DNA from 2 places in the Bradyrhizobium sp. P5_C12 genome. Region 1 is predicted to be linked to the other one. Evidence: predicted binding sites of a transcription regulator. Region 1 holds the regulator's gene; the other holds the start of a gene.
What was found. The regulator PhoB, encoded in region 1, activates phosphate uptake and scavenging genes when phosphate is short. The targets are predictions, from matches to a motif close to TGTCATNNANCTGTCAT.

Region 1 (4,805 bases):
CAATCGCGTCACGGCGTTCATCGGCCCGTCGGGCTGCGGCAAGTCGACCCTGCTGCGCATCTTCAACCGGATGTACGACCTCTATCCGGGCCAGCGCGCCACCGGCCAGCTGATGCTCGACCAGACCAACATCCTCGACACCAAGCTCGACCTCAATCTGCTGCGCGCGCGCGTCGGCATGGTGTTCCAGAAGCCGACGCCGTTCCCGATGACGATCTACGAGAACATCGCTTTCGGCATCCGTCTCTATGAGAAGATCTCGAAGTCCGAGATGGACGACCGCGTCGAGAAGGCGCTGCGCGGCGGCGCGCTGTGGAACGAGGTCAAGGACAAGCTCAATGCGTCCGGCCTGTCGCTCTCCGGCGGCCAGCAGCAGCGCCTCTGCATCGCCCGCACGGTGGCGGTGCGGCCCGAGGTGATCCTGTTCGACGAGCCCTGCTCGGCGCTGGACCCGATCTCGACCGCCAAGGTCGAGGAGCTGATCCAGGAGCTCTCCGAGAACTACACGATCGCCATCGTCACCCACAACATGCAGCAGGCGGCCCGCGTCTCCGACAAGACCGCCTTCATGTATCTCGGCGAGTTGATCGAGTTCGACGACACCAGCAAGATCTTCACGTCGCCGACCGATCGGCGTACGCAGGATTACATCACCGGCCGGTTCGGCTGAGGAGACAGGATATGGCTTCCGAACATACCGCAAAGGCCTTCGACACCGACCTCCAGGAGCTTACGCGCCTGGTCGCGGAGATGGGCGGGATTGCCGAGCGCATGATCGTCGATTCCGTCGATGCGCTGATCCGCCGCGACGTTGCGCTCGGCCAGCGCGTGGTCGCGACCGACGTCGAGATCGACGCGCTCCAGAAGAAGATCGAGGAGCGCGCCGTGCTCACCATCGCCCGCCGCCAGCCGATGGCGGTCGATCTGCGCGAGATCGTCGGCGCCATGCGCGTCGCGACCGATCTCGAGCGCATCGGCGATCTCGCCAAGAACATGGGCAAGCGCGTCGCGGCGCTGGAGACGGATTTCCATCCGCTCAAGCTGTTCCGCGGCCTCGAGCACATGACCGACCTCGTGCAGCAGCAGGTCAAGTCGGTGCTGGACGCCTATGCCGCGCATGATCTGCCGGCGGCGATGGCGGTGTGGAAGGGCGACGAGGAAGTCGACGCCATCTGCACCTCGCTGTTCCGCGAGCTCCTCACCTACATGATGGAGGATCCGCGCAACATCTCGTTCTGCATTCACCTGATGTTCTGTGCCAAGAACATCGAGCGGATCGGCGACCACGCCACCAACATCGCCGAGACCGTATTCTACATGATCGAAGGTCAGGCGATGACCGACAAGCGACCGAAGGGCGACATGACGACCTTCGCCACGACGGTCCCGAACACTTAAGGCTTGAGGAGCGACGACCACATGGGCGCACGCATTATGGTGGTTGAGGACGAGGAAGCCCTGACCGAGCTTCTCCGCTACAACCTCGAAGGCGACGGCTATGACGTCGAGACGGTGATGCGCGGCGACGACGCCGACACCCGCCTCAAGGAGCATATCCCCGACCTGATCGTACTCGACTGGATGCTGCCAGGGCTGTCCGGCATCGAGCTGTGCCGGCGGCTGCGCACCCGGCCCGAGACCAAGCAGCTTCCGATCATCATGCTCACCGCCCGCGGCGAGGAGAGCGAGCGGGTGCGCGGGCTTGCGACCGGCGCCGACGACTACATCGTCAAGCCGTTCTCGGTGCCGGAGCTGCTCGCGCGCGTGAAGGGCCTGCTCAGGCGCGCCAGCCCGGAGCGGTTGGCCACCGTGCTCGCCTTTGGCGACATCGAGCTCGATCGCGACAAGCGCCGCGTGGCGCGCTCGGGCCGTCCGATCGATCTCGGCCCGACCGAATATCGCCTGCTGGAGTTCTTCCTGGAGCATCCCGGTCGCGTGTTCTCGCGCGAGCAGCTGCTCGACAGCGTCTGGGGCCGCGACATCTATATCGACGAACGCACCGTCGACGTGCACATCGGTCGCCTGCGCAAGCTGCTCAATCTCGGCCGCGAACAGGACCCGATCCGCACCGTGCGCGGCGCCGGCTACGCGCTGGACGATCGCTTCGCGAAGGCGGAGCAGACGTAGGCTAGAGCGAGTTGGTTTGGCGAGCTGTCGCCACGATATCGGTGTCGTCCCGGCGAAGGCCGGGACCCATAACCCGAGGACGCAATTGTTTGTGCGAGAAGGGTAACTCCGAATCCCTGTAACCACATCTGCTGGTGGTTATGGGTCCCGGCCTTCGCCGGGACGACATCGGAGTGTGTCGAGCCGCCATCGTGTGATGGCGGCATTTTAACGGACGACTATATCCGCTAACTCACCGCGGGCCCGGCTTGGCCGGTGCGCGCCGGCGATCGGCCGCCGGCTGGTACGCGACACGCGAGTGCTGGGCGCAATAGGGAAGGCCCGACAGCGCCTTGCCGCCGCAGAAGAAGAAATCCGGGCTCGAGGGATCGCCGACCGGCCAGTGGCAGGTCGCCTCGTTCAATTCCAGCAGCGACAGCCGCTGGCTCATCGGCACCACGTTGTCGTAGGTGACCGGCTCGGCCTCCACCTCGACCTCGAAGGCCTGCGCCAACGCGGTGTTGCCGCGCGAGATCGGGCGGCTCACCCGCATCATGTGCTGTGCCGGACGCGCCTTACGCGGCCGGGGCGCGGCCGAAGAGGGGCTCTTGGCGCGGCCGGACAGGCCAAGCCTGTGCACCTTTCCGATCACGGCGTTGCGGGTCACATTGCCGAGCTCCGCCGCGATCTGGCTGGCCGAAAGTCCGGCCTCCCAGAGCTTTTTCAGCTGCTCGACGCGATCATCGGACCAGGTCAAAACCGTCATTGCACCCTTTCCCTCGCTGCGCGCCTGCCATATCGGGGCCTCACAGCGAATGCCTAAGCCTTGAAAAACCCGTGCCGCCAGAATCCCTTAAGGCTCGCCGGGCGCGCGAAGTGCGCCCGAACGTTTACGCCGGTACATGAGGACTTAGAGATCAGAACCGCCTGCACGAGATGTCGTATCTGACAAGCCAAACGCTACAATATGGCGTGACTCACGCGCAAGAGTCCGCCGACTCGCTTCCACATGTTCCGTGGCCAAAAAACCGCAAAATCGACACCGCAAGACTACGGATTCAGCGTTTCGTGAGGCTTTCCGGGCGGCATTGACACCCGTTTTACCAGGCATAAGATAGTGACGCGTGCCGCCCTTAAAAGGCGGCACGTTTCGTTTTCCGGGCCGGTCAATGGTGCGTTGCGTGATGCACGCTCAGTCCGTCCGCAACATCCAAGTGACCGTCATGACCAACAGCGCAGCGCCGCATTTGCTCCCCGTTTTCGCCAGGGCCGACCTCGGTTTTGAGCGCGGCGAAGGCTGCTGGCTGATCGCGACCAACGGCGACCGCTATCTCGATTTCACCTCTGGCGTGGCGGTGAACGCGCTCGGCCATGCCCATCCCGCGCTGGTCAAGGCGTTGCAGGAGCAGGCCACGAAACTCTGGCACATGTCGAACCTGTTCCAGAGCCCGGATGGCGAGCGACTTGCCGCCCGGCTCTGCAGCGAGAGCTTTGCGGACTTCGTATTCTTCTGCAATTCCGGCGCCGAGGCGCTGGAATGCGTGATCAAGGTCGTGCGCCGCTATCACGCCGCCAAAGGCCATCCCGACCGCTATCGCATGATCACCTTCGAGGGCGCCTTCCACGGCCGCACGCTGGCGACGCTGGCTGCGACCGGCTCGGCAAAATATCTCGAAGGCTTTGGTCCGCCGATGGACGGCTTCGACCAGGTCCCGCATGGCGATCTTGACGCCGTGAAGAAGGCCATCGGCCCGCAGACCGCCGGCATCCTGATCGAACCGATCCAGGGCGAGGGCGGCGTGCGTTCGGCGACGCCGGCGTTCCTCAAGGCGCTGCGCCAGCTCTGCGACGAGCGCGGCCTGTTGCTGGCGTTCGACGAGGTGCAGACCGGCATGGGCCGCACCGGCGATCTCTTTGCGCATCGTCGCCTCGGCGTCACGCCCGATGTGATGTCGCTGGCCAAGGCGCTCGGCGGCGGCTTCCCGATCGGCGCGTGCCTTGCGACCGCGGAAGCGGCGTCCGGCATGACGCCGGGCTCGCACGGCTCGACCTTCGGCGGCAATCCGCTCGCGATCTCCGCTGCGAACGCGGTGCTCGACGTCATGCTCAAGCCCGGCTTCTTCGACCACGTGCAGAAGATGTCGTTGCTGTTGAAGCAGAAGCTCGCCTCCGTGATCGACCGCCATGGCGACGTCGTCAGCGAAGTCCGCGGCGAGGGGCTCTTGATCGGCATCAAGGCCGTGGTGCCCTCCGGTGATCTCGTTGCGGCGCTGCGCGGTGAGAAGCTTCTCACCGTTGGGGCCGGTGACAACGTCGTGCGCTTCCTGCCGCCCTTGATCGTCACTGAGGCCGAGATCGAAGACAGCGTCGCGCGGCTCGAACGCGCCTGCGCGGCGTTGTCGGCCGGCCAGACCAAGCGGGCGGCAAGCTGATGAGCAAGGCGCCAAAGCATTTTCTCGATATCAACGAGCTGCCGCTGGCGGAGCTCAAGCGCATGCTCGCGGCGTCTTCCGCCATGAAGGCGAAGCAGAAGGCGCATCAACCGGTCAAGCCGCTCGAAGGCAAGACGCTGGCGATGATCTTCGAGCGCCCCTCGACGCGGACGCGGGTGTCGTTCGATGTCGCCATGCGCCAGCTCGGCGGCGAGCCGATCATGCTCACCGGTGCCGAGATGCAGCTCGGCCGCGGCGAGACCATCG
Region 2 (4,805 bases), on a different contig from region 1:
GGCTTGCCGTGATCTTCGGCATGCTCAACATCATCAATTTCGCCCATGGCGCGCTCTACATGATGGGCGCGTTCGTCGCCTATTTCCTGCTGAACAATGATTATCTCAGCATTGGCTACTGGCCGGCATTGATCATCGCCCCGATTGTCGTCGGCATCTTCGGCATGATCCTGGAACGGACCATGCTGCAATGGCTGACCGGACTCGATCATCTCTACGGCCTGCTCCTGACCTTCGGCATTGCGCTGATCGTGCAGGGCGTATTCCAGAACTATTTTGGATCGTCGGGCCTGCCTTACGCCATTCCTGACCAGCTCAGGGGCGGCATGAATCTCGGCTTCATGTTCCTGCCGGTCTATCGCGGCTGGGTCGTCGTGTTCTCGCTGATTGTGTGCATCGCGACGTGGTTCCTGATCGAGAAGACGCGGCTCGGCGCCTACCTCCGCGCCGCGACCGAAAACCCGACGCTGGTGCGCGCCTTCGGCATCAACGTGCCGCGCATGATCACGCTGACCTATGGTCTCGGCGTCGGCCTTGCCGCGCTCGCCGGCGTGCTCTCGGCGCCGATCAACCAGGTGCGGCCGCTGATGGGCGCCGACCTCATCATCGTGGTGTTCGCGGTGGTCGTGATCGGGGGTATGGGATCGATCATGGGTTCGATCATCACCGGCTTCGCGCTCGGTGTGATCGAGGGCCTGACCAAGTATTTCTACCCCGAGGCCTCCAACACCGTCGTGTTCGTGCTGATGGTGCTGGTGCTCTTGGTGAAGCCAACCGGATTGACGGGAAGGGCGGCCTGATATGACAGCCTTGACGGACGATACGCTGCGGGCGACCCCGCGCGCGATGCGCGACGAGATGATCGTGTTTGTGGTGATGGCGCTGCTGCTGGCGTCGGTGCCGTTCACGGGGGTCTATCCGTTCTTCGTGATGCAGGCGCTGTGCTTCGCGTTGCTCGCCTGCGCCTTCAACCTTCTGATCGGCTATGGCGGCCTGTTGTCGTTCGGCCACGCGATGTTCCTGGGGACGGCCGGTTATTGCACCGCGCATGCGCTGAAGGTATGGGCGCTGCCGCCGGAACTCGGCATCCTCGTCGGCGTCGCCGGTGCCTTCCTGCTCTCGATCGTGACCGGCTACATCTCGATCCGCCGCCAGGGCATCTATTTCTCGATGATCACGCTGGCGCTGTCGCAGCTCCTGTACTTCATCTACCTCCAGGCGCCATTCACCCATGGCGAAGACGGCATCCAGGGCATTCCGCAGGGACGCATGTTCGGGCTCTTCGATCTCTCGAAGCCGACCGTCCTCTACTATGTCGTGCTGGTCGGCTTCCTCGCCGGCTTCCTGCTGATCTACCGCATCATCAACTCGCCGTTTGGCGAAGTCCTGAAGTCGATCCGCGAGAACGAGCAGCGCGCGATCTCGCTGGGCTACCGGACCGACCAGTACAAGTTCCTGGCCTTCGTCCTGTCAGGCACGCTGGCCGGCTTTGCCGGGTCCCTGAAGGTGTTCGTGGCGCAGAATGCCTCGCTCACCGACGTGCACTGGACGATGTCCGGCGAAGTCGTGCTGATGACGCTGGTCGGCGGTCTCGGCACCATCTTCGGGCCCGTGGTCGGCGCCTTCGCGATCATCGCCATGCAGCAATATCTGGCGAGCTTCGGCCAGTGGGTGACGGTGATCCAGGGCTCGATCTTCGTGATCTGCGTGCTCACCTTCCGCCGCGGCGTGGTCGGTGAAATCGCGCACTACTTCCGACGATCACTCTAAGCTATTGATCTGATGTAAATTTATAGGCTGCGTGAAAGCGGTGGATGATCCGGTTCCGCGGGCGTGAGGTAGCACGCGCGCGGGTCGAAAATGGTCTATGACAGTTTTATGACGGCCTGCTCGGGCCGGGCCATTTCCAACCGGTAGCCTATCCCATGATGCGATGGTTTCGCGCCTTCCTGCCCAAGGAAGAACGGTTCTTTGACCTGTTCGACCGCCATGCCCAGACCGTGATCCAGGGCTCCGTCGCGCTCCAGGGAATGCTGAACGGGGGCGAGGAGACGCCGGTCTATTGCCAGCGCGTCAACCAGTTCGAGAACGATGCCGATAACATCACCCGCGAGGTGCTGACCGCGGTGCGCCGTACCTTCATCACGCCGTTCGACCGGGGCGACATCAAGAACCTCATCACGTCGATGGACGACGCCATCGACCAGATGCAGCAGACCGCCAAGGCCGTGATGCTGTTCGAGGTTCGCACCTTCGAGCCGCCGATGCGCGAGATCGGCGGGCTTCTGATCGAATGCGCCAATCTGGTCGGCCGTGCGCTGCCGCTGATGCAGGCGATCGGCCAGAACGTGGCCATGCTGACCGCGATCACGGAAGAGCTGACCAAGCTCGAGGGCCGGGTCGACGACCTCCATGACATCGGGCTGAAGGAACTATTCCTCAAGCATCGCGACGGCAACGCGATGGATTTCATCGTCGGTGCCGAAATCTACGAGCACCTCGAAAAGGTGGCCGACCGTTTCGACGACGTCGCGAACGAGATCAACAGCATCGTCATCGAGCAAGTTTAGGACAGGGGCCGCGCCGTGGATGCTGCGTTGGGTCTTCCCGTCCTGGTCGGACTGATCGCCGTCGCGCTGCTGTTCGACTTCCTGAACGGCCTGCATGATGCCGCCAATTCGATCGCGACCATCGTCTCGACCCGCGTGCTGCGGCCGCAATTCGCGGTGTTCTGGGCCGCGTTCTTCAATTTCGTCGCCTTCATGGTGTTCGGGCTGCACGTCGCCCAGACCATCGGCACCGGCATCATCGATCCCGCGATCGTCGATGCGCAGGTGATCTTCGCGGCCCTTGTCGGCGCCATCGTCTGGAATCTCGTGACCTGGGCGCTCGGCATCCCGTCATCCTCGTCCCACGCATTGATCGGCGGGTTGTTCGGTGCAGGCGTGGCCAAAGCCGGGATTTCGGCAGCGGTCTGGAGCGGATTGTCCAAGACGGTGCTGGCGATCGTGCTGTCGCCGCTGGTCGGCTTCCTGCTCGCGATGCTGCTGGTCGCGATCGTGTCCTGGGCCTCGGTGCGCTCGACGCCGTTCGCGGTCGACCGCGCCTTCCGCATCCTGCAATTCGCCTCCGCCTCGCTCTACTCGCTCGGCCATGGCGGCAATGACGCGCAGAAGACCATGGGCATCATCGCCGTGCTGCTTTATTCGCAGGGCCATCTCGGCAGTGAATTCTCGGTGCCGTTCTGGGTCGTGCTGTCCTGCCAGGCGGCGATGGCGCTGGGCACGCTGATGGGCGGCTGGCGCATCGTCCGCACCATGGGCCTGCGCATCACAAAACTGACGCCGATGCAGGGATTTTGCGCCGAGACCGGCGGCGCCGCGACCCTGTTCATGGCGACCTTCCTTGGAGTTCCCGTCTCGACCACCCACACCATCACCGGCGCCATCGTCGGCGTCGGCGCCGCCCGTCGGCTCTCGGCGGTGCGCTGGAACGTCGCCAGCTCGATCGTCTATGCCTGGGTGATCACGATGCCGGCCTCCGCCATCGTCGCCGCGCTCACCTGGTGGGCGGTCAAGATCTTTGTCAGGTGACGAATTTCAGCCCCGCGATACCGGCGACGATGAGCCCGATGCTGGCGAGGCGGAATGCGGTGGCCGGCTCGCCGAACAGGATGATGCCGAGCGTCGCGGTTCCGACCGCGCCGATGCCGGTCCAGACTGCATAAGCGGTCCCGACGGGGAGCGATTTGAGAGCGAGTCCGAGCAGGATGACGCTGCCGGCCATCGCCGCGAGCGTGATGATGGACGGAACAAGTCTGGTAAAGCCCTCAGTATATTTCAGGCCGATCGCCCAGGTAATCTCGAGAAGACCGGCGACGAACAGGATGCTCCAGGCCATGACGACCCTCCATTCAAGGCAGGGTCGTCCCCGCGGCCATGGCTTTTGGAAAAGGAGGGCCGTCCCTCCCAAATGGCGATATGGGGCTGGTCGAGGGGCCCTGCAATCACCAAATCAGGCTTGATCAGGCCCATTTTCCCTGCCAAACGCTCCCGCCATGTCCGACATCGCCATTTCCGCCGAATCGCCGGCCCGTTCCCCGCTTGCCGCTGAAGTGTCGCGGCGGCGAACCTTTGCGATCATCTCGCATCCGGACGCCGGCAAGACCACGCTGACCGAAAAGCTGCTGCTGTTCGGCGGCGCCATCAATCTCGCCGGCCAGGTCAAGGCCAAGGGCGAGCGGCGCAACACGCGCTCGGACTGGATGAAGATCGAGCGCGAGCGCGGCATCTCCGTCGTCACCTCGGTGATGACCTTCGAGTTCGAAGGCCTCGTGTTCAACCTGCTGGACACGCCGGGCCACGAGGACTTTTCGGAAGACACCTATCGCACGCTGACGGCGGTCGATTCCGCCGTGATGGTGATCGACGCGGCAAAGGGCATCGAGGCGCGGACGCGAAAGCTGTTCGAGGTCTGCCGGCTGCGCGACATCCCGATCATCACCTTCATCAACAAGATGGACCGCGAAAGCCGCGACGTCTTCGAGCTGCTCGACGAGATCGAGAAGACGCTGGCGCTCGACACCACGCCGATGACCTGGCCGGTCGGCCGTGGCCGTGACTTCCTCGGCACCTACGACGTCGTCAATGGCGGGGTGCGCCTGCTCGAAGGCGGCGGCGCCAAGACCGGCGCGGCGCAGCAGATCGAGATCGCGGAGCTCGGAAAGCTCAATGCGAATCTCGACGTCTCCGCGGTGAAGGACGAGCTCGAGCTCGTCACCGCGGCCTCCAAGCCGTTCGAACTCG

Region 2: a site for PhoB is predicted at 1,868-1,884, ahead of ACXJMY_RS29830 (DUF47 domain-containing protein). Genes of this name have one in related genera too.

What each region holds. Positions count from the first base shown of each region.
Region 1 covers NZ_JBFULU010000010.1:147,356-152,160, forward strand. The annotation lists gene pstB (phosphate ABC transporter ATP-binding protein PstB) at 1-670, shown strand, start outside; gene phoU (phosphate signaling complex protein PhoU) at 682-1,398, shown strand; gene phoB (phosphate regulon transcriptional regulator PhoB) at 1,420-2,127, shown strand; gene ACXJMY_RS12305 (GcrA family cell cycle regulator) at 2,360-2,872, opposite strand; gene ACXJMY_RS12310 (acetylornithine transaminase) at 3,330-4,538, shown strand; gene argF (ornithine carbamoyltransferase) at 4,538-4,805, shown strand, end outside.
Region 2 covers NZ_JBFULU010000044.1:41,424-46,228, reverse strand. The annotation lists gene ACXJMY_RS29840 (branched-chain amino acid ABC transporter permease) at 1-800, shown strand, start outside; gene ACXJMY_RS29835 (branched-chain amino acid ABC transporter permease) at 802-1,770, shown strand; gene ACXJMY_RS29830 (DUF47 domain-containing protein) at 1,926-2,570, shown strand; gene ACXJMY_RS29825 (anion permease) at 2,586-3,593, shown strand; gene sugE (quaternary ammonium compound efflux SMR transporter SugE) at 3,586-3,900, opposite strand; gene ACXJMY_RS29815 (peptide chain release factor 3) at 4,058-4,805, shown strand, end outside.